Regions from separate parts of the Intestinimonas sp. UBA1698 genome, predicted to be linked through region 2. Evidence: predicted binding sites of a transcription regulator. Region 2 holds the regulator's gene; the other holds the start of a gene.
What was found. The regulator HrcA, encoded in region 2, represses chaperone genes, less so after heat shock. The targets are predictions, from matches to a motif close to TGTTAGCACTCNNNNNNNNNGAGTGCTAACA.

Region 1 (11,816 bases), on a different contig from region 2:
GTTCTACTACAAATACCGCAATCTGAGTCTGGTCAAGGGGGTGCTCCAGGGCCTACGGCCTGCCGTGGTGGCCCTCATTGCCTCCTCCGGCCTGTCCATTCTGCTCCGGGCCCTGCTGGCGGGGAACCGTCTGCTCTCCGGTGTGGACTTTGTGGCGGTCGCCCTCTTTGCCGCCGCCCTGTTCGTCCTGCGCCGGTGGAAGCCCAACCCCATCTGGGTCATGGCGGGTTGCGGCGCGGCGGGGCTTGTACTCTATTCCCTGGTATAAGTAAAATACATCGGAGGAGCGCCGCTCCTCCGATGTATCTTCAGCCCTGCAGTCCGTTCTCCTGGCGCTCCATATTCTCTACCACGATATCAAAGAGATCCCCCAGTGAAGCGGCGTACTCCAGCACCTCCCAGGGCTCGTTGGTGTGAAAGTGGAGCTTGATCAGGTCCTCGTCCCCCACCGCCAGCAGGCAGTCGCCGGGGATGTTCTGCGTGATATAGTCGTGAATGCCATCCTCCGAGAGGTTTTCCCCCTCGATGAGCAGTTGAGTGTCAAAACGGTATTCCAGCATCCCGTGTTCTCCTCTCTGATCAAGGAAAGCCGCCACGTCTGTGGCGGCTTTCCGAATGCGACAGACAAATCAGCGCTTGCTGAACTGGGGAGCGCGACGGGCGGCTTTCAGGCCGTACTTCTTACGCTCCTTCATACGCGGATCGCGGGTGAGGAAGCCGGCGCTCTTGAGCGCAGGGCGGAATTCCTCGTTCATCTGGAGCAGAGCGCGGGCTACGCCGTGCCGGATGGCGCCGGCCTGGCCGCTGACGCCGCCGCCCACAACAGTGGCCACGATGTCCACCTTGCCGTTGGTATCGGTGGTATTCAGAGGCTGACGGACCACCATCTTCAGGGTGTCAAGGCCGAAATACTCGTCGATATCGCGGCCGTTGATGGTAATGGAGCCGGTCCCGTTGGGGAACAGGTGGACGCGGGCCACGGAGGACTTCCGACGGCCAGTGCCGTAATGATAGGGCTTCTTGCTCTTATACATGTTCGAAATTCCTCCTTAATTAACCCTGAGTCCAGGCTTCGGGCTTCTGGGCGGCGTGATTGTGCTCGGCGCCGCGGTAGATCTTCAGGCGGGTGAGGGAGTCCTTGGTGATGATGTTGCGGGGCATCATGCCACGGACGGCCAGCTTCATGGCCAACTCAGGCTTGTCCTGCATCAGCAGGCGATACTTAGTCTCTTTCAGGCCGCCCACCCAGCCGGAGTGGGTGCGGTAATACTTCTGCTCCAGCTTCTTGCCGGTGAGCACGGCCTTCTCGGCGTTGACAATGATGACAAAGTCGCCGCAGTCGGCGTGCGGCGTATACTCGGGCTTGTGCTTGCCGCGGAGCAGGACGGCGGCGGTAGCGGCGGTCTTGCCCAGGGGCTTGCCAGCGGCGTCCAGAATGTACCACTTGCGCACGATGTTGCCCTTGTTGGCCATAAATGTGGACATGGTGTAACCTCCAATTTGTTTGATCTTCTATGTTATTTTGCTCTAAACATGATTGACGCTCCACTCTTTACGGGTGGAGCGTTTTGTATTATAATACCCAAGTTACAAGGTGTCAACCGCTTTTTTAAACTTTTTTTATTTAGAAAACGCAATCTCGTTTTTTCTCCTGTTATCTCGCGATATCTTTGATTTCCTAAATATCATTTTTCTTTTTTGAGGTGCTCCATGAACAAGGTTTTGAGCCACGTCCGCCGCTGTGTGGAGGATTACGACATGATTCAGTCCGGGGACCGGGTGGCCGTTGGCGTCTCCGGGGGAAAGGATTCCCTGACGCTGCTGGCGGCCCTGGCCAAGCTGCGGGAGTTCTATCCCAAGCCCTTCACGGTGGAGGCCATTACTTTGGACATGGGCCACGCCGACGGCCGGGAGAGCGCCGACTTCTCCCGGGTGGCGGACCTGTGCGCCCGGCTGAATGTGCCCTACACCCTGCTGCACACCGAAATCCACCACATCATCTTCGACCTGCGCCAGGAGAGCAACCCCTGCTCCCTGTGCGCCAAAATGCGGCGTGGCGCCCTCCACAACGCGCTCCAGGAGCGGGGCATCACCAAGATCGCCCTGGGCCATCATTACGACGACGCCGTGGAGACCTTTTTTCTCTCTCTGTTCTATGAGGGCCGCATCTCCTGCTTTCAGCCGGTAACCTACCTGGACCGGACGGGCATCACCCAGATTCGGCCTCTGCTCTACTGCGGGGAGGCCATGGTCCGCGGCGCGGCGGCCAGGGCCGGCCTGCCGGTGGTCTATAACCCCTGCCCCGCCAACGGCTGCACCAAGCGGCAGGAGATCAAGGAGCTGGTCCGGGACCTGGACCGGCAGTACCCCGGTCTGAAGAGCCGGGTGTTCGGGGCCATGCAGCGCCTGCCTCTGCCCGCATGGGGGCCGGTGGAGCACCGCCGCCTGCCCCTGCCCGACGGAGAATGACCAAACGGGCGCCCCCTTCTGGGAGGCGCCCGTTTTCATCTCCAGCAAAATCAGAAAGGCGCCGGCCCTCAGGCCAGCGCCCGTTCCTGCTTGCGCTTGAGTATCTCCAGCTTGCGGATCACATAGGGGGACTCGGTGACCACCTTTACCGGCTGGGTAAAGTCCAGCGTGAACAGTCCGATAAAAGACTTGGCATCTACACGGATGCGGTCGTCCATGGAGTGCAGGAAGACCTCTTCCTTGACGTCGCAGGCGATCTCCTGCAGGCGCTGGAGCTCGGCGACGGAATGAAACTTCATTTCGATCAACATAATTGGCATTACCTCCTTATCTGCTCCGAGTATAACACGCCGGGGCGGTCCGCGCAATTGTCACCTTATCCAAACTTCGAAGTGTCATATTCTTTCGTTTGAAGCTATTTTTTGTTTTGTTTATAGGACCCAGGCCCCATCTTCCCCAAATAGTCCCCCTCATTTGTCGAAAACAGGAGCGCCGCCCTCGGGCGGCGCTCCTGTTTTTGTTCACTTCATCAAACTGCACACCAGCTCGGTGTAGCGGGAGGGGTCCTCCAGAGGGAAGCCGGCAATGAGCAGCGCCTGGTCGTACAGGATCTCGGCATATGTGCCCGCCAGCTCCTTATCGCTGTCCAGGGCGGCCCGGAGCGCGGCAAAGGCGCCGGAATCCGGATTGAGCTCCAGCACCCGCTGGGCCTTCATAAATTTGGCCTGCTCGGGGTCCACCCGCTGGAAATACTTCTCCATCTCCAGGGTGACCGGGCCGTCGGAGGTCATGCACACCGGGGCGGATTTCAGGATCTTGGACACCCGGGCCTCCTTGATCCGGTCGCCCAGGGCCTCTTTGACGAAGTCCAGCACATCCTTATTCTCCTCGGCCTTCTTCTCGCTGGCCGCCTTCTCCTCGTCGCTCTCGGGCAGGGCGTCGTTGTCATTGACGTTCTTGAAGGCCTTGCCGTCCAGCTCGGCCAGAGTATTCATGATGAACTCATCCACCTCGTCCGTGAGGTAGAGGATCTCATAGCCCTGATCCAGAATGCGCTCAGCCTGGGGCAGCTTGGCCGCCTTCTCCACGCTCTCGGCGCAGAGGTAGTAGACGTAGGGCTGGTCCTCGGCCATGCGCGCCTTGTATTCGGCCAGGGTGGTGTTCTTCTCCTCCCTGGAGGACCAGAACAGCAGCAGGTCCCTCAGCAGGTCCTTTTTGGCTCCGTACTCCCCCACCACGCCGTACTTGATCTGGCGGCCGAAGGCGGACCAGAACTTCTCATACTTCTCCCGGTCGTCCTTTTGGAGCTTCAGCAGTTCGGCCTTGATCTTCTTCTCCAGGTTGGCGGCGATGACCTTGAGCTGCCGGGTGTGCTGGAGCATTTCCCGGGAGATATTCAGGGAGAAGTCGGGGGAGTCCACCACGCCCCGGACGAAGGAGAAGCAGTCGGGCACCAGGTCGGCGCACTTGTCCATGATGAGCACGCCGGAGGAGTAAAGCTGCAGGCCTTTCTGATACTCCCGGGTGTAAAAGTCAAAGGGGGCCCGGGCGGGAAGATAGAGCAGAGCCTTATACTCCACCATGCCCTCGGCGGAGGTGTGGATCACCGCCAGGGGGTCCTCCCAATCTCCGAACTTCTCCTTGTAGAACTGGTTGTAGTCCTCGTCCTTCAGCTCGCCCTTGGGCCGCTGCCACAGGGGCACCATGGAGTTGAGGGTCTCCCACTCCTTCACAGTCTCATACTCGGGCCGGTAGTCCTCCGGCGCGTCCTCCGGCTTGGGCTTCTGATGGCAGTGCTCCATCTCCATGACGATGGGATAGTGGATATAGTCGGAGTATTTCTTCACCAGCTCATCCAGCCGGTAGGTCTCCAGATAGGGGTCGTAGTCGTCGTCCTCGGTGTTGTCCTTGATGTGCAGGGTGATGTCGGTGCCCACGGCCTCTTTTTCACAGGCGGTGAGGGTGTAGCCGTCCGCCCCGGCGGACTCCCACTTCCACGCCTCGTCCGAGCCGTAGGCCCTGGAGACCACCGTCACCCGGTCGGCCACCATGAAGGCGGAATAGAAGCCCACGCCGAACTGGCCGATGATGTCGGTCTTGTCCCCCTCGTCCTTCTGGGCCAGCTCCTGCTTGAACTGGAGAGAGCCGCTGCGGGCGATGGTGCCCAGGTTGTCCTCCAACTCCTCCTTGGTCATGCCGATGCCATTGTCGGAGATGGTGAGGGTACGCTGCTCCTTGTCAGGGACCAGCGTAATTTTGAAGTCTCCCCGGTCCAGACCCACCTGATCGTCGGTGAGGGCCTTGTAGGCCAGCTTGTCCACCGCGTCGCTGGCGTTGGAGATGAGCTCCCGGAGGAAAATCTCCTTGTGGGTGTAGATGGAGTTGATCATCAGGTCCAGCAGCCGCTTTGATTCCGCCTTGAATTGTTTTTTTGCCATGGTGCACGCCTCCGTATATATGAATCTCCTTATAAACATAGCGTTAGCACTCATTATTCAAGAGTGCTAACGCTATCATAATACTTAGGATACGATTTTTCAAGAGGGTTCAAAAAATATTTACAATTTGACCTACTCCGCCAGGGTGACGGAAAAGGTCTGCCGGAATGTCTGCGTCTCCCCCTCCACAGGCCACAGGTAGTCTCCCACCGTCTCGTAGCCCGTATAGTCCGCCTGATTGGTCACCGTCAGACCATAGCAGGTAAAGCTGTAGTCCTCATGGGCCGGCCCCATCTGCTCCAGCGCCTCCATGGCCGCCCGACGCCAGTTGAACAGCCCCACCTCCGACCGGGCGCACAGCAGCGCGAGCACCGTGGCAGCCGGCCGGCTGCCGGAGCCGAACGGCAGCTCCGGCGCACGCTCCTGAAAGGAAACGGCGGTCAGCACGCCGTCGGACAGGGTGTAGTCAAACGCAGGGGGCGACCCGCCTCCGGTCCAATCCAAAACGATCGCGTTTTCAGCCCCATTCTCCTGCCAGGTCCCGGATACGTCCAGTTGGTAGCTCGCCTCTCCAAAATACCGCCCATACACATCGTTGTAGTTGCGGGCAAATCCCGCCACCGTCAGGGGGCCCCGCACCGGCGGTACCAACAGATACAGACCGACCAGCACACCCAAACCCATCACGGCCCCGTAAGCCGCCGCAAGGCCCAGGCAGCGCAGCGCCCGCAGGTCCCGGATGGTGTAGGCCTGCTCTTCCTCCCAGGGCAGAGGCTCCCCGGCGTCGCAGGCCCTGTAGCACTTGTAATTGCGATAGAGATTGTAGAGGGGGATGCCATAGCCCTCACCGCGGCAAAACACCCCGGCCAGCCGGGCGGCAGCCTGCGAGAAGCGCAGCTTGCCGCCTTCGGCGTTTCGGACCGTCAGACCGAGGACCCACTTGCCCGGCGTATAGCCCCAGGTGCTCAGCAGCAGGGGCTCCAGCACGAACTGCACCGCCCAGGTCAGATAGCTCATCAGCAGCGTCCACAACAGTCCGTCTCCCGCCTGGAAGCGAAACCCCAGAGCCAGGACGGCGTTCAGCAGCAGGCGGCACAGTCCGAAGTCCAGGCTACGGGCAAAAAACCGCCGCCAGGGATGGCTGACCGTGGGCAGGGCATCGGCCTCCACGCTCTGGAACCGGGCGCCGCCCCGCTCCAACCGCTCCATCTCCTCCAGATACCGGACCGCGTCCAGATCCCGGTAACTCACCTGGTCCGCCTCCATCCGGCGGCACAGCGTCCGGGCGGCCTCCAGATCCGACGCCCGCCGCCGGAGGTCCTCCTCCTGGGCCGCCAAAAGAGCGGTCAGTTCCTTTCCGCCCTGCTGGAGCGCCCGGATGTCCTCCACCGGGACCTGGAGCTGCCGCAGCAGTTTGATCTTCCGCAGGGTCTCCAGGTCGTCCGGGGTGTAGTCCCGGTAACCATTCTCCAGCCGGAGCGGAGAAAGCAGCCCCTCCTTTTCGTAAAACCGGATGTTGGCCCGGCTCATGCCCAGAGCCTGTTCCAATTCCTTGACCGTCATGGAATCCCTCCTTTTGAGGGCATTATAAAGGATAAAGCAACTTTACAGTCAAGCCCTTTCCCTCAATTTTTCAGCATTTCCTCCACCAGCTCCACCGCCAGAAACACCATCCGGTCGCAGTGCTCCTTTTTCTCCTCCCCGCGCTCTTTGGCGCATTTGAGCAGTTCGGCGCAGTCCAGATACTGGGACCCCTCCCGAAAGGCCCGCTGGAAGGCCTGCGCGTCCTGACTGCCGCTCTTTCCCATGAGGCCCAGGGCCATCAGCCCCCCGGTCACCGCCCCGCACACCGAGCCACGCCGCATCCCGGAGCCAAAATGCTCGGCCAGCTTCAAAACGGCCTCCTCGTCCAGCCCCAGCTCCTCGGCGAAGGGCAGCACCACCGACTGGCAGCAGTTGTAGTGCCGGGTGGTGTCGGCCCGAAGCTCCCGGGCCCGTTCCAATTTAGTCATGACAGAATTCCTCCTTTTCCCGTTCAAAAATCAGATCCAGATTGCACAGCACCCCGCTGCCGCTGATGTGGGTGGGGATACAGCCGGCGTACCGCCAGCCCTGGGTGGCGTGCTGGTCGATGATCGCCCGGTGCTCCTGGAACTTGGCGGCGGCCACGCCGTCGGACAGCAGGTTTACGTATTTGTACTCGTACATATCCGGTCTCCTCTCAATTGAACATATCGGGATTTTCCTCGAACAGCCGCCGCACCTTCTCCTGTAAAGGCCGGTGCTCCGGACGGGACAGATCCGGGTCGGCGGAGAGCAGCGCCACCGCGGCGTCCCGGGCCTCCTTGAGTACCCGGGTGTCGGTGTTCAGGTCGGCCATGCGCAGCGCGGGCAGGCCGTGCTGTCGGCGGCCGAAAAAGTCGCCGGGCCCGCGGAGCTTCAGGTCCTCCTCGGCGATCCGGAAGCCGTCGGCGGTGTCCACCAGCACCTTGAGCCGGGCCCGGGTCTCCGGGCTGCGGTTGTCGCTGACCAGCACGCACCAGGACTGGTGCTCCCCCCGGCCCACCCGGCCCCGGAGCTGGTGGAGCTGGCTCAGGCCGTAACGGTCGGCGTTTTCCACGATCATCAGCGTGGCGTTGGCCACGTCCACCCCCACCTCGACCACGGTGGTGGACACCAGGATATGGGTCTCCCCCCGGGCGAAGGCGGCCATGGCCGCCTCCTTGTCCTTCGCTTTCATCCTGCCGTGGACCAGCCCCACCCGCAGGTCAGGGAACACCTGCTTTTGCAGCCCTTCTGCGTACTCCACCACCCGCTTCAGATCGGCGGCGGCGCTCTCCGGGTCGGTCTCGATGGCAGGGCAGACGATGTAGGCCTGCCGCCCCTGGCGGATCTGCTCGCGGACAAAGCCGTACATCCGCTGCCGTTTGGATTCCCCCACCAGCACTGTTTTCACCGGAAGGCGGCCCGGCGGAAGCTGGTCGATGACCGACACGTCCAGGTCCCCGTAGATGATAAGGGCCAGGGTGCGGGGGATGGGGGTGGCCGACATGACCAGCACATGGGGGCGAATCTTTTTCTCGCCCTTGGCGGCCAAGGCCGCCCGCTGCTCCACTTCCCCACAGCGGCATGCCGCTGTAGGGACCCCATCCATTCCATTTGCGGCCGGGGAAACTGAATTCCCCCGGCCTTCGCCGCACAGGCGGCGGCCCGCCTCGGGCGGGCAATCCGGCGTGTTCGCCTTGGCGGCCAGGGCCGCCCGCTGCTCCACGCCGAAACGGTGCTGCTCGTCGGCCACCACCAGGCCCAGCCGCCGGAAGGCCACCGGTCCGGACAGCAAAGCGTGGGTCCCCACCACGAAGTCGATCTCCCCCGCCTCCAGGGCGGCATAGACCCTCTTTTTTTCTCCGGCCCGCATACTGCCGGTGAGCAGTCCCACCCGCATCCCAGCGGGGGCGAGCAGCGCCGACAGGGAGCGGCAGTGCTGCTCGGCCAGGATCTCAGTGGGGGCCATCATGGCCGCCTGCCAGCCGCTGCGGAAGGCCATCCAGGCACAGGCCGCGGCCACCGCCGTCTTGCCCGAGCCCACGTCCCCCTGGACCAGCCGGTTCATGGGCCGTCCCGAGGTCAGATCGGCGGCGCACTCGGAGATGGTCCGCCGCTGGGCCTCCGTGGGCGCAAAGGGCAGCAGAGCATAAAAGTCCGCCGGGTCGCAGGCCGGAAAGGCTGGCCCCTCCCCCCCGCTGCGGCGCTGGCGCAACAGGGCCAGGCCGGCGGACAGGGTGAAGAGCTCCTCAAACACCAGCCGCCGTTTGGCCCGGGCCAGGGCGTCAAAGTCCTGGGGAAAGTGGATACTGCGGCAGGAGAACTCCGCCGGGGCCAGGTCATGGGCCTCCAGTAGATCCGCGGGCAGGGTCTCGGCCACCTGGCAGGCGCACTCCTCCACCGCCCGCTGGGCCAGGCCGGCCAGCAGGTTGTTGGACACCCCCGCCGTCAGGGGATAGACCGGCAGGATGCGCCCGGTAAACCGGGCCCGGTCCTCCCGCTCGAACACCGGGTTGGTCATCTGGCGGCCCCCCCGGTCCCCCTCCACCCGGCCGTAGAAAATGTACTCCTGCCCGGGGACCAGGGCATCTCTGACGTAGCTCTGATTGAAGAAGGTAAGGGTCATGGCGGCGGAGCCGTCCACCACCTTTACCCGGGTCAGCTCCAGTCCCTTTCGGATGCGGGAGAGCCGCGGCGTCTCGGCCACCATGGCGGAAACGCACACCGGCGTATCCGCCGGGGCCTGGGCGATGGCGTACCGCTTGGTCCGGTCCTCATAGTCCCGGGGATAGTAGCACAGCAGATCCCCCACCGTTCTCAAGCCCAGCTTTTCCAGACTCCTGGCCCGGGCGGGGCCCACTCCGGGCAGGGCCGTCAGGGGGGTATTCAGCTCCATTCCTCTACCTCTTGTAGAAACGCATCTCTTGTATACAGTGCGTTGAGGACCGGCAGCAGGGCATTGGGGGACAGATGCTCCGGCAGGTCCAGTTTTTTCAGCAGCATCCCCCGCCGCTCCGCCGCCCCCGGCCCGCCGGAGAGCCCCAGCGCGAACAGATCGGCCTTGGTGATGGGCGGGGAGGTCTGGGCGGCGGCGTCCGGCTCGTCCAGAAAGGTGGCCCCCGCCCGGCGGAGCACAGCCTCCAGCACCGCCGGGGACATGCCCTCCACCCCCAGCTTGCCCTCCTTGCCGGGGGCGCGCTTGCGGCGCTCCTTGCCGGGCACGTCGGGAATATAGGCGTGCTTCACCCCCTGGGCGGGCAGGGCGCTTTTCAGGTGGCCGCGGATGAGAAAGCCCGCCCCATCGGAGTCGGTGAGGACGATCAGACCCCGGGTCCGGGCCAGACGGCGCAGCAGGGCCACCAGCTCGGCGTTCTGGAACACACCGAAGCCGGAGGTCTCCAGTATGACCGTGTCCACCAGCTGAGACAGGGTGTTTTTATCATAGCGGCCCTCCACCACGATGGCCTCTTGGATGCGGAACACGGGTCCACCTCCCTCACGCGATGCCGGTTTTCGGCTTTGTGTTGGCCAGCTTCAAAAGCAGCTCGATCAGCAGCTCTTCCCCGTCGGCCCCCGAAACCGATTTCATGGCCAGGTCGGCTTTGGCCGCCTCGGTCACCGCCATGCGGCACCAGTTCCGGTCGAACCGCCGGGCGGCGTCGGTGAGCTTCTGGGCCGGGTAGGCCGAGCGCATGGCCCAGAGCTGGGCCACATACCCGCTGCCCTTCCGGCTCTCCAAGGCCAGCCGGGCGGAGTAGAGCTGCCGAAGCTGCCGGCCCAGCACACTCAGGAGCTTGATGGGAGGCTCCCCCATGTGGAGCAGGTCCCCCAGCACCGAGGCGGCTTTGTCAAAGTTCCCGGCGGCGATGGCGTCGGTCATCTGGAACACCACCGCGTCCAGTTGCGGGGTGGCCACGGCGTCGATGTCGGCGCGGGTGACGACCCTGTGGCTGGCGTAGGAGCCGATTTTGCCAATCTCCGAGATGAGCCCGTTCATCAGGTCCCCGCACAGGAAGATGAGATACCGGGCCAGCTCGGAGTCAATGTCGTGGTCCAGGGCCCGGAAGCGGCGGCGGACCCAGTCCACCAGGTCCCCCTGCTCCTGCCGGGTAAACTTCACGGCGGCGCCCTGCTGCTTGAGGGCGGCGGCCAGCTTGGTCCGGGCGTCGGGCTTATACTCGATGAGATCGTAGATGAACACCAGGCATACATAGTCCGGCAGGTCGGCGAACAGGGCCGTCAGGGCCTCCTTGTCCCCCGCCGGGGCCTTGAACAGGTCATAATCGTACACCAGCACCATGGTCCTTGGGCTCATCATGGGCAGGGCGTCGATCTCCTGGGCCAGCCGTTTGGGGTCGCAGTCCCTGCCCTGCACCGTGTGGAGGTTGAACTCCTCCAGCCCGGCGGGCACCAATTTGGTCTTCATCTGGCCCAGATAATAGTCCCGGAGGTAGGCCTCCTCCCCGTGGAACACATACAGCCGGCCGATGGTCCCGGCGGCGATATCCTGCTTGAGCTGTTTGTAGGCGGCGCTGTCCCCGCTCTGTTTTGGCGGCATATCCTCTCTCCTTTAGCCCACCGTAACGGTGATGGTCCCCTGCAGGTCGGTGCGGTAGATCACGCAGTCCGCTCCGTCCAGCCGGAGCAGGGTCTCCGGCGACGGGTGTCCGTAAGTATTATACCCCACCGAGACCAGAGCGGTCTCCGGTGAGACGGTATCCAGCAAAAGCTGGGATGCGGCGTTCTTTGAGCCATGGTGCCCCACAGCCAGCACATCCACCTGGGGCAGGTCCCCGTACTTCACCAGCCGGGCCTCGATGTCGGCCCCCATATCCCCGGTGAACAGGGCGGTGAAGTCCCCTGCCCGGCACAGCAGGGACAAGCCCTCCTCGTTGGCCTCCCCCGCCCCCAGCGGGGCGTAGAGGGTCAGCTCGGCGGAGCCGAAGGCCAGCCGGGCGTCCTCCCGCACCAGCCAGACCTGGGTTCCCTTTTCCTCCGCCAGGGCCAGCAGCTCCCGCCGCAGAGGGTCGTCCGGCTCCACGTCCGGGACGGCCAGCACGTCCACCCGCACCCGCTCCAGCAGCTCGGCCACTCCGTTGGCGTGGTCGGCGTGGAAGTGGGTCAGCACCAGCAGGTCCAGAGAGTCCCGCCCCCGGTCCCGCAGGTAGTCCGCCGCCCGGTCCCCGGCATTGCCCTCGCTGCCGCCGCAGTCCACCAGGGCGGTCCGCGCCCCGCAGCGCAGCAGAGTGCTCTGCCCCTGGCCCACGTCCAGCGCCACCAGGGTGAGCCGGGGCGCGGTGTCGGCCAGCCGGGTCAGCACCAGGCAGACGCACAGGGTGCAGACGCAGGCGCAGACGGGCAGCA
Region 2 (11,816 bases):
CGCCCCGGGGGACGGGGGTACACACCGCCGTGATGTCCGCCCCGCACCGCAGATGCTCCTCGAAGATCTCACCCAGGGGCAGGTTGACCGCCACGTCGCCGCCGGCCAGTACCACATAGTCCTGACGGATCTTTTCCAGATAGGAGTATACGCCGCCCAGGGCGTCCATGCGGCCCCGGTAGTCCCCCTCCCGGCGCTTGTCGGCGTAGCCGAAGGGGGGCAGGATGCGCAGGCCGCCGTGCTTACGGCTCAGGTCCCAGTCCTTGCCGGAACCCACATGGTCCAGCAGGGACTGATAGTTGGCGTGGACGATCAGTCCCACGTCGGTGATGCCGGCGTTGACCATGTTGGAGAGCATGAAGTCCACCACGCGGTAGCGGCCGCCATAGGGGATGGAGCAGGTGTTCCGGTGCTGGGAGAGCTCCCGGAGCTGGGGGTTCGAGCGGTAGGCAAAAATGATCCCATGCATCTTGTTCATCATCTTACACCTCCGCTTTTCACGTTACGGGTAACCATGGACTTGGCAGGGATCCTGGCCCCGTCCCCCACCTTGATGCCCTCGGCTACCACGGCGATGCCCCATTCCTCGGGCTTGTCGTCCTCCGGCGGCGCGCCCACCCGGGCGCCCTCGCCGATGACGGCGTTTTCCGCCACGATGGCGTATTCCACCACCGCTCCGGCCTTGACCACCGCGCCGGGCATCAGGATGGAGTACTTGACCTGGGCGCCCTCCTCCACCCGCACCGAGTGGAACAGCACCGAATTCTCCACCTCGCCGTAGACCTCGCAGCCTCCGGTAACCATGGAGTGGGACACCACGGCCTTGGAGCCCATAAAGTGGGGCGGCTTGGTGGGCGTGCGGGCGTAGATGGGCCACGTGGGGTCAAAAAGCTGCACCCCACTGTCCACTGCCAGCATATCCATGTTGGCGTCCCACAGGGAATCAATGGTGCCCACGTCCTTCCAGTAGCCGGAAAAACGGTAGGCGGCCATCCGCTCCCCCGCCGCCAGCATGGCGGGAATGATGTTCTTGCCGAAGTCGTTGGAGGACTTCTCGTCGGCCTCGTCGGCCACCAGATACTCACGCAGCTGCTTCCAGCTAAAGATGTAGATCCCCATGGAGGCCAGATTGCTCTTGGGCTTTTTGGGCTTCTCCTCAAATTCATAGATCATGTCGTGCTCGTCCACGTTCATGATGCCGAAGCGGGGGGCCTCCTCCATGGGGACCTCCATCACCGAGATGGTGCAGGCTGCCCCCGCCGCCTTGTGCCGCTCCAGCATCTTCTCGTAGTCCATCTTATAGACGTGGTCACCGGAGAGGATCAGGACATAGTCGGGGTCGTACAGGGAAATGAAGCCGATGTTCTGGTAGATGGCGTTGGCCGTCCCCTTGTACCAGGTGCCCTTGTCCCCCTCCTTGACGTAGGGGGGCAGGATGTGGACGCCACCGTCGGAACGGTCCAGGTCCCAGGGCTGGCCGTTTCCAATGTAGCTGTTGAGTTCCAGGGGCTGATACTGGGTGAGGACGCCGACAGTGTCGATGCCGGAATTCACACAGTTGGACAGGGGAAAGTCGATGATCCGGAACTTGCCCCCGAAGGGGACGGCTGGCTTGGCCACCTTGCTGGTGAGGGCCTTCAGCCGGCTGCCCTGGCCTCCCGCCAGGAGCATGGCCACACATGTCTTCTTCATTCTATCACCTCTTGGTTGAAGTGGGGAGATCGTTCTTCCCATTCCCTGGGGGCTGGGTTCAGGAGTCCTTCTCCGGCTTGACGGCCGGGACAGGCGAGCGCTTCCGCACCGCGGGCTTGGCCGTCGGAGTCCTGACCGCCGGAGCGGCGGCCTGCTCCCGGACGGCGGGGGGCGCTTTTTTCTCCCGCACCGCGGGCTTGGCCGCCCGTTTCTTCACCGCCGGAGCGGCGGCCTTTTCCCGAATGGCCGGCTTGTCTGCCGGGTCCTTCCGGGCCGGAAGGCTCTCCGCCTTCTTCCGGCGAGGCGGGAACTTCCGGGTACAGCGATACACCACCGCGCTCATGGGCGGCAACGTGAGCACGAGAGACTGGCCACGGCCGTGGCAGGGAACGTACTCGCTCTTTACCGGAGCCTTGTCCCCCCGGCCCTGTCCGCCGTATGCCTCGTCGTCGGTATTGAAGATGCAGGTATACTGCCCCGCGGCAGGTACGCCGATGCGGTAGCCCGTCCGGTCCACCGGGGAGAAGTTGCACACCACCACCAGAGCGCCGCCCTTCTTGTCCCGGCGCACGAAGGCCACGGTGTCGGCCTGGTTGTCGTCGGCCTGAATCCACGCGAAGCCCTCCCAGGAGAAATCCAGCTCCCACAGCTCTTTGTGCTCCAGGTAGAAGGCGTTGGCCGCCTTGAAAAAGGCCTGGGTCTTCCGGTTTTCCTCGTTGGCCAGCAGGTGCCAGTCCAGGGACTGCTCAAAATGCCACTCGTTCCACTGGCCGAACTCGCTGCCCATCATCAGCAGCTTCTTCCCCGGGTGGGTGAGCATGTAGGCGTAAAACGCCCGCACGCCGGCAAACTGCTCGGCATAGGTCCCCGGCATCTTGTTGAGAAGAGAGCCCTTCATATGCACCACCTCGTCGTGGGAGAGGGGTAAGATGAAGTTCTCCGAAAAGGCGTACATCAGCGAGAAGGTGATGTCCTTATGGTTGAACTGCCGGAAATAGGGGTCCATCTTCATATAGTGGGTGATGTCGTTCATCCACCCCATGTTCCACTTCAGGTTGAAGCCCAGCCCGCCCTCGCTGACCGGGTGGGACACCAGGGGCCAGGCGGTGGACTCCTCGGCGATCATCAGTACGTCGTCGTGCTGGCCGAAAATCCGGGTGTTGAGCTGCTGGATGAAGTCCACGGCCTCCAGATTCTCGTTGCCGCCGTGGATGTTGGGGGTCCACTGTCCCCCCTGTCGGCCGTAGTCCAGGTAGAGCATGGAGGCCACCGCGTCCACCCGCAGGCCGTCGATGTGGAACATCTCCAGCCAGAACAGGGCGGAGGAGTACAGGAAGGAGCGGACCTCGTTCTTGCCGTAGTCGAACACCCGGGTGCCCCAGTCGGCGTGCTCCCCCTTGCGCATGTCGGTGTACTCGTAGCAGGGCTGGCCGTCGAACTCGTACAGGCCGAAGGCGTCCTTGGGGAAGTGGGCCGGGACCCAGTCCAGAATGACGCCCACCCCGGCCTGATGGAGCTGGTCCACCAGATACATGAAGTCCTTAGGGGTGCCGAAGCGGCTGGTGGCAGCGAAGTAGCCGGTGCACTGATAGCCCCAGGAGTCATCCAGGGGGTGCTCGGTGACGGGCATCAGCTCCACGTGGGTGAAGCCCATCTCCTTGACATAGGGCACCAGGTACTCGGCTATGTCCCGGTAAGAGAGGAACTCCCCCTCCCCCGTCCGGCGCCAGGACCCCAGGTGGACCTCATAGATGTTGAGGGGCTTTTGGTAGATTGGATTTTTCTTCCGCCAGTCCAGCCAGCCCCTGTCCCCCCACTCATAGCCTCCCAGTTCATAGAGCTTGGAGGCGGTACCGGGCCGGGTCTCAGCGTGAAAGGCGTAAGGATCGGCCTTAAACAGCATCCGGCCGTCCGGCGTCTCCACGGCGTACTTGTAGAGGTCGTACTCCCGGAGCCCGGGGATAAAGCCCTCCCAGACGCCCCCCTCCATCTGCTCCAAGGGGTGGCAGCCGGGGACCCACTGGTTGAAATCGCCCACCACCGACACGGCCGCCGCATGGGGCGCCCAGACCCGGAAGACATGTCCCGTCTGCCCCTCGCGCTCCGCTGTGTGGGCGCCCATGTATTCCCAGGCCCGGATGGCCTGGCCGTCGGTGTATTCCTTTATATGTTGTGCCAGCTCCGGGGCGGACCCGGTCCACTGCTCCTGCTCCATAAGGCTTCCCCATTTCTTTGGTATTATTATCCAAATACCCGAAGCAGTTCCTCCTCTTGGTTGTAAATGATACTAATTGATGGAATTTTTTCTTCGGGTATTTGTATAAATTATACAACACCTTTTGATGTCAGTCAAGGTCTAGCCCCCACCCTTCCTATAAAATTTCTGTAAGGTCCCAGAAAGGGATTCGTACAAAATAACCGGCCGCCCATTCCGTAAAAGGGAACGGGCGGCCGGCGGCGTATGGGGGGACAAAGCCCCGGGGCTATCCGGCCATAAACAGGATGTCTAGGAATCGCTTAAAGATGCCGGGCATGGTCAGGCGCTCCACAGCCTGGTCAGCCACAATGGGGATGGTCTGCTGCTCCACACCAGATACCGAGACCACCATCTCTCCCAGCTTCTGTCCGACCTCCACAGGGGCCTCCACCCGCTCGGTGAGGCGCAGCTCGGTGGTGACGTTGTTGAGCTCGGCCTTGTCGATCAGAATACGGCCGGACTGGGCCAGCACGGGCTGGACGGTGGAGCACTCGCCCAGGGCCACCTCCACCGGCGGCAGCGCCTGGTCAGGGTGGACGTCCAGGAGGGTATAGTTGGCGAAGCCGAAGTTCAGGAGGGCCTTGGCGCCTTCAAACCGTTTTTCCGAGGTAGGGCACTTCATCACCACGGCAATGAGCTCCATGCCGTCCCGCTCGGCGGTGGCCGACAGGCAGTAGAGGGCGGAATCGGTGAAGCCGGTCTTGAGGCCGGTGGCCCCTTCATAGAACCGGATGAGCTTGTTGGTGTTGGCGAGCTGGAACTGGCCGTCCCGGACGGAGTCCATCCAGATGGTGGTGAACTCCCGGATGCCGGGGTGGGCCAGGAGCGCCCGGGACATGACGGCGATGTCGTAGGCGGAGGTCAGGTGGCCGGCGGCGGGCAGTCCGGTGCAGTTGATAAAGGTAGTATCGGCCATGCCCAGCTCCGCCGCCCGGCGGTTCATCCGCTCCACAAAACCCTCCTCGCTGCCGGCAATGTGCTCGGCCAGGGCCACTGCGGCGTCGTTGCCCGACACCACCGCCACCGCCTTGAGCATATCATGGACGGTCATCTGCTCCCCCTCCTTCAGGTAGACCTGGGAGCCGCCCATGGAGGCCGCCTGGGCGGAAACCGTGACCATATCCTCCATCTTGAGCCGCCCGTCGTCGATGGCCTCCATTACCAGCAGCAGGGTCATGACCTTGGTGACGCTGGCGGGCTCCAGCTTGTCGTGGGCATTCGCTTCGTAGAGCACCGTGCCGGTCTCCTTCTCCATCAGGATGGCGGAACCGGCTTCCACCGCCGGTCCACCGGAGACGGCGGCGGCGGGCAGGATCAGCAGAACGGCGGCCACCAGGGCCGCGGCGCATTTTTTCATCGGGATCTCCCTCCATGTTCATCTTCTATGGAAAAGGATGTGAAAATCTCCCTTGTTCTATGCGGGCAGCCACCTGCGAAAATTTCCCTGCGCCCCTGCGGTGTTTTGGCAATCCAGCCCCACTTTTGCAAACATTTTTAGCGTTCACATTTAATTTACAACCTTCCTATTGACTTTTCCCCGGGGCGGTGGTAGATTTACATTAGCACTCAGGGATAATGAGTGCTAAAAGAGGCGCGATGGCGCTTCCGATTTTAAAAAGAAGGTGAGCGCGGTATGGATCTGAGCGACCGGAAGAAGAAAATCCTCCGCGCCATCATCGAAAACTACATTGAGACGGCGGAGCCGGTGGGCTCCAAGGCCATCGCCTCTCTGCCGGGACTGAACGTCTCGTCGGCCACCATCCGCAACGAGATGGCCGATCTGGAGGCCCTGGGCCTGCTGGAGCAGCCCCATACCTCCGCAGGACGCATCCCCTCTCCCAAGGGCTACCGCATCTACGTCAATGAACTGATGACCGACTACCGCCTGTCAGCGCAGGAGACCAAGCGGCTCAATGAGGCGCTGCACATGAAAATGCGGGAGTTGGACCAGGTCATCGATCAGGCCGGGCGGATCATTTCCCAACTCACCCGCTACCCCTCCTTTGCCCTGGCCGCCGGGGGCGACCGGATCACCATTCGGCGCTTCGACCTGCTGATGGTGGACCGCGACGCCTTCATCATTGTGGTCATGACCGACACCAACGTGGTACGCAACCGGCTGGTGCGCCTGCCCTCCGACCTGTCGGAGGCTCAGCTCCAGCTTTTGAACACCCTTCTCAACGCCACCTTTACCGGTCTGACGCTGGACGAGATCACCCCCGAGCTGATGCGGGTGGCCTCCCACGCGGCGGGCGAGGCCTACGGCCTCATCTCTCTGGTGGTCTCCTTCGCCGTGGAGGTGCTGGAGAGTCTGGAGCAGCGCACCGTCCACACGGCGGGCATTGCCAGCCTTTTGACCCACCCGGAGTACCACAGTCTGGACCGGGCGGCGCCGCTGATGACCTATCTGTCCGAGGACCGGGACGCCGCCCGCTTCCCCATGCCCGACAAGGACCCTATGGAGATCCTCATCGGGCCGGAGAACGTGGTGGACGCCCTGAAGGACACCAGCGTGGTAATGGCCAGCTACGACATCGGCGACGGCATGCGCGGCGTCGTGGGCGTTGTGGGTCCCACCCGTATGGATTACGCCAAGATTTCCGCCCGTCTTTCCTACTTTGCGGAGGGTCTCTCCCGCATGTTCGGCAAGGGCGGGCTTCCCCCCGCCGGGGAGGACCCCGAGCACGATGACCGATAGGAGGCCGAAAAATCATCATGAGCAAACGTGAAAAAGACCAGGAGCAGAAGGCCGCTCAGGCCGCGTCAGAGCACGCGGAGAGCGCCGAGGTCCCGGAGGATATCGTTCCGGAGGAGCCCGCCGCCGGAACCCAGGACCCGCTGCCGGAGGAGCTGGAGCATTTGAAAGCTTCCTTGTCCGCCAAGGAGGAGCAGTACCTCCGGCTGGCCGCCGAGTACGACAACTTCCGCAAGCGCAGCCAGAAGGAAAAGGAGAGCATCTACGCCGACGCCAAGGCCGACGCCCTCACCGCCTTCCTTCCCGTCTACGACAATCTGGAACGGGCCCTGAAGCAGGAGACCGCCGACGAGGCCTTCAAAAAGGGCGTAGAGATGACCATGACTCAGCTCCGGGAGATCCTGACTAAGCTGGGTATCTCGGAGATTCCCGCCCTGGGCGAGTCCTTCGATCCCAACCTCCACAACGCCGTCATGCATGTGGAGGACGAAGCGGCTGGCGAGAACACCATCGTGGATGTGTTCCAGGCTGGCTTCAAGCTGGGCGACAAGGTCATCCGGTTCGCCATGGTGAAGGTAGCCAACTGAGGCAGGCCGCCACGCCCCAACGCCCGGTTTTCGGCTTCTCCGCATTTCTTTTGTAAAAACCAATTTCTTGATTATTGGAGGAATATATTATGTCTAAGATCATCGGCATTGACCTGGGTACCACCAACTCCTGCGTGGCCGTCATGGAGGGCGGCGACGCCGTCGTCATCCCCAACGCGGAAGGCAACCGCACCACTCCGTCCGTGGTGGCCTTCTCCAAGGACGGCGAGCGCATGGTGGGCCAGGTGGCTAAGCGCCAGGCCATCACCAACCCCGACCGGACCATCAGCTCCATCAAGCGCGAGATGGGCTCTAGCTTTAAGGTGAGCATTGACGGCAAGAACTACACCCCACAGGAAATCTCCGCCATGGTGCTCCAGAAGCTGAAGGCCGACGCCGAGGCCTATCTGGGTCAGAGCGTCACCGAGGCCGTCATCACCGTCCCCGCCTACTTCACCGACGCTCAGCGCCAGGCCACCAAGGATGCCGGCCGCATCGCCGGTCTGGAAGTAAAGCGGATCATCAACGAGCCCACCGCCGCGGCCCTGGCCTACGGCATCGACAAGGAGTCCGACCAGAAGATCATGGTCTACGACCTGGGCGGCGGCACCTTCGACGTGTCCATCCTGGAGATCGGCGACGGCGTTATCGAGGTATTGGCCACCGCCGGCAACAACCGCCTGGGCGGCGACGACTTCGACAAGTGTGTCATGGACTGGATGGCCGCTGAATTCAAAAAGGACACCGGCATCGACCTCAGCGGCGACAAGGTGGCCATGCAGCGCCTGAAGGAGGCCGCCGAAAAGGCCAAGATCGAGCTGTCCGGCGTCACTTCCACTGCCATCAACCTGCCCTATATCACCGCCGACGCCACCGGCCCCAAGCATCTGGACCTGACCCTGACCCGGGCCAAGTTTGACCAGCTCACTGCCCATCTGGTGGAGGCCACCGCCGGCCCCGTCAAGCAGGCCATGGGCGACGCCGGCCTCTCTTCCGGCGAGCTGTCCAAGGTCCTGCTGGTGGGCGGCTCCAGCCGTATCCCCGCTGTGCAAGACATGGTGAAGAAGCTCACCGGCAAAGAGGGCTTCAAGGGCATCAACCCCGACGAGTGCGTGGCTATGGGCGCGGCGCTGCAGGGCGGCGTGCTGGTGGGCGACGTGAAGGGCCTGCTGCTGCTGGACGTCACCCCCCTTTCCCTGGGCATCGAGACCATGGGCGGCGTGATGACCAAGCTCATCGAGCGCAACACCACCATCCCCGCCAAGAAGAGCCAGACCTTTACCACCGCTGCCGACAACCAGACTTCCGTAGAGGTCCATGTGCTCCAGGGCGAGCGTGAGATGGCCCAGTACAACAAGACCCTGGGACGGTTCAACCTGGACGGCATCGCCCCGGCCCGCCGCGGCGTGCCTCAGATCGAGGTGACCTTCGACATCGACGCCAACGGCATCGTCAATGTCTCCGCCAAGGATCTGGGCACCGGCAAGGAGCAGCACATCACCATCACCTCCTCCACCAACATGTCCAAGGAGGACATCGACAAGGCCGTCAAGGAGGCCGAGCAGTTTGCCGCCGAGGACGCCAAGCGCAAGGAAGAGGTGGACGTGCGCAACCAGGGCGATCAGATGGTGTACCAGACCGAGAAGGTCATGGAGGACCTGAAGGACAAGATCGACGCGGGCGACAAGGCCACCCTGGACGCCGCCCTGGGCAAGCTGAAGGACGCCCTGAAGGGCACCGACGTGGAGGCCATCAAGACCGCCACCGAGGAGCTGAGCAAGGCCTTCTACCCCATCAGCGAGAAGCTGTACAACCAGGCGGGCGGCCCCCAGGCAGGCGCGGGCCCGGACATGGGCGGCGCGGGCTTTACCGGCGGCGCTTCCGCCGCCGGCGCGGACACCGACCCTAACGTGGTGGACGCCGATTACACCGTGGTGGACGGCGACGACAATCCGTAAATTTTGTATTTGCAGAGCCGCTGCTTGCAGCGGCTCTGCTACCCTGTATCCCAGGCCCGAAGCCCAGCGCGGCGGGTTTTGGGCGGAGAGGAGGAGCAAAGCGGCACCGCACGGAAGGGCGACGGTCGTTTCATGCGGCGCGGTCTTTGCGACGACGATATGGCTGATCAAAAACGAGATTACTATGAAGTCCTGGGCGTGTCTAAAGGCGTCTCGGACGATGAACTGAAAAAGGCCTACCGCAAGCTGGCCAAGCAGTACCACCCCGACCTCAACCCCGGCGACAAGACCGCCGAGGCCAAGTTCAAGGAGGTCAACGAGGCCTACGAGGTCCTGTCCGACAAGGACAAACGGGCCCGCTACGACCAGTTCGGCCACGCGGGTGTGGACCCCAACTTCGGCGCCGGCGGACCCGGCGGCGGCTTTGGCGGCGGCTTCGGCGGCTTCGACATGGGTGACATTGACCTGGGCGACCTGTTCGGCTCCTTCTTCGGCGGCGGCTTCGGCGGCGGAGGCGGAGGCGGCCGCAGCCGCAACGCCCCCCAGAAGGGAGAGACCATCCGGGCCGGGGTGACCATCACCTTCGAAGAGGCGGCCTTCGGCTGCGAGAAGGAGATCACCGTCACCCGCACGGAGCCCTGCGAGGAGTGCAAGGGCTCCGGCTGCGCCCCCGGCACCACGGCGGAGATCTGTCCCGACTGTCACGGCAGCGGCGTGGTCCGGATCCAGCGGGGAGGAGGCGGCTTCTCCTTCTCCACCACCGCGGCCTGCACCCGCTGCCGCGGTACCGGAAAGATCATCCACCAGCCCTGCAAATCCTGCGGCGGCGCGGGGAGCGTCCGGCGGCAGAAGAAGCTGTCCGTCACCATCCCGGCGGGCATCGACAACGGCCAGGCCGTCTCCCTGCGGGGGCAGGGCGGCGCGGGCAAAAACGGCGGGCCGGCGGGCGATCTGCTCATTGGCGTCACCGTCCAGCCCCACCCCATCTTCCGCCGGGACGGCACGTCGGTCTACATGGAACAGCCGGTCTCCTTCGCCCAGGCGGCCCTGGGGGCGGAGCTCCAGATTCCCACCATCGACGGCACGGTGAAATACTCCATGCCCGAGGGCACCCAGACCGGCACCACCTTCCGTCTGCGCGGCAAGGGCATTCCCAGCCTCAACGGCCGGGGCCGGGGCGACCAGTACGTCACCGTAAAGGTCCTGGTTCCCACCGGCCTGAGCCGGGCCCAGAAGGAGGCCCTGCATGCCTTTGCCGAGTCCATGGGGGAGGAAAAAGAGGACTCCGGTGATCCACTTAAGAATCTTTTTGACAAGAGAAGGAAAAAGAAATAAAATAGAGGACAGTCCATATGGACTGTCCTCTATTTTATTTCTACCGCTCTTCGGAGGTGTACCATGCCCGACCTGTTCCAGTCCGCGGCGGACCTTGTGAACCAATACGTCCTGCCCTACCTGTCCTGGACCCTGGTGTTCCCCCTGGGCACGCTGATCCTGGTCCTGCTGTTCTTTTTCTACTACTGGCACGCCCAGGCTCCCCGTCGGGACAGCCTGGAGTGGATTGCCATGCGGGAGCGGCGGCCCATGACCTTCTCCGCCAAACGGTATCCCATGGGGAAAAAGGACGCCCTGCCCCTGCTGCTGGTGACGGCGGCCTATGCCTGCACCGCCTTCTTCCAGTTGGGCAGCTTCACCAATCCCCAGTCCTTCCAGTCCTTTGACGAGACCGCCACCGTGGAATTCTCCCTGGACCGGACCGTCGCCCTGACCCGGCTGGGCTGGTACACCGGCCTGGGGACGGGAGACTACTCCCTGGAGGTCTCCGCCGACGGGCAAAGCTGGACCGCCCTTCAGGTCAGCGTGGACGAGGACAACAAATCCGCCTACGCCTGGACCCCGGTAGACCGGAACGCTCCGGCCGGCTCGGTCCGCTCCATCCACCAGAAGTACAACACCCTGTTCAAGTGGTATTTCATCGAGCCGGAGGGCGGCCCGGTCCAGGTCCGGTATCTGCGGCTCACCGGATTCCCCGGCAAGGCCCCCCTGGAGCTGGGCGAGCTGGCCCTCTACGACCAGGACGGAGTCCGGGCCGTCCCCGACGCCGTGGTGGCTGCCCAGCCCGCGCAGGCCGTCCCCTCCGCTGACCTGGCCCTCTTTGACGAGCAGGACACCGTTCCGGACAAATCCACCTGGTACAACTCCTCCTATTTTGACGAAATCTATCATCCCCGCACCGCCTATGAGCACATCCGGGGCATCGAGCCCTATGAGGTCTCTCACCCGCCCTTGGGCAAGCTCATCCTCTCGGTGGGGATCCGGCTGTTCGGCTTCACCCCCTTTGGCTGGCGGTTCATGGGCACCCTGTTCGGCGTGCTGATGCTCCCCATCCTCTACGTCTTCCTGAAAAACCTCTTCGGCAGGACCGCCATCGCCTTCTGCGGCACCACGCTGTTCGCCTTCGATTTCATGCACCTGGTGCAGACCCGCATCGCCACCATCGACACCTACGGGGTCTTTTTCATCCTGCTGGCCTACTTTTTCATGTACCGCTATCTCACCCTTCCCGCCGGGACCTCCTTCCGGGGCGGCGCCCTGCCGCTCTTCCTCTCCGGGCTGTTCTGGGGCAT

Region 1: a site for HrcA is predicted at 4,949-4,979, ahead of htpG (molecular chaperone HtpG). Genes of this name have one in related genera too.

What each region holds. Positions count from the first base shown of each region.
Region 1 is NZ_DCJO01000034.1:63,098-74,913, reverse strand. Features, by position in the region: gene B3H64_RS08355 (chromate transporter) at 1-268, shown strand, start outside; gene B3H64_RS08350 (kinase to dihydroxyacetone kinase) at 309-560, opposite strand; gene rpsI (30S ribosomal protein S9) at 630-1,034, opposite strand; gene rplM (50S ribosomal protein L13) at 1,054-1,485, opposite strand; gene B3H64_RS08335 (tRNA lysidine(34) synthetase) at 1,711-2,469, shown strand; gene B3H64_RS08330 (hypothetical protein) at 2,538-2,780, opposite strand; gene htpG (molecular chaperone HtpG) at 2,991-4,907, opposite strand; gene B3H64_RS08320 (MerR family transcriptional regulator) at 5,040-6,470, opposite strand; gene B3H64_RS08315 (C-GCAxxG-C-C family protein) at 6,533-6,919, opposite strand; gene B3H64_RS08310 (DUF4177 domain-containing protein) at 6,912-7,115, opposite strand; gene B3H64_RS08305 (ATP-dependent DNA helicase RecG) at 7,129-9,348, opposite strand; gene B3H64_RS08300 (toprim domain-containing protein) at 9,339-9,935, opposite strand; gene holA (DNA polymerase III subunit delta) at 9,949-11,010, opposite strand; gene B3H64_RS08290 (DNA internalization-related competence protein ComEC/Rec2) at 11,023-11,816, opposite strand, start outside.
Region 2 is NZ_DCJO01000004.1:26,972-38,787, forward strand. Features, by position in the region: gene glgD (glucose-1-phosphate adenylyltransferase subunit GlgD) at 1-481, opposite strand, end outside; gene B3H64_RS00945 (glucose-1-phosphate adenylyltransferase) at 478-1,692, opposite strand; gene glgB (1,4-alpha-glucan branching protein GlgB) at 1,751-3,907, opposite strand; gene B3H64_RS00955 (D-alanyl-D-alanine carboxypeptidase family protein) at 4,176-5,306, opposite strand; gene hrcA (heat-inducible transcriptional repressor HrcA) at 5,583-6,647, shown strand; gene grpE (nucleotide exchange factor GrpE) at 6,665-7,231, shown strand; gene dnaK (molecular chaperone DnaK) at 7,321-9,189, shown strand; gene dnaJ (molecular chaperone DnaJ) at 9,349-10,524, shown strand; gene B3H64_RS00980 (phospholipid carrier-dependent glycosyltransferase) at 10,588-11,816, shown strand, end outside.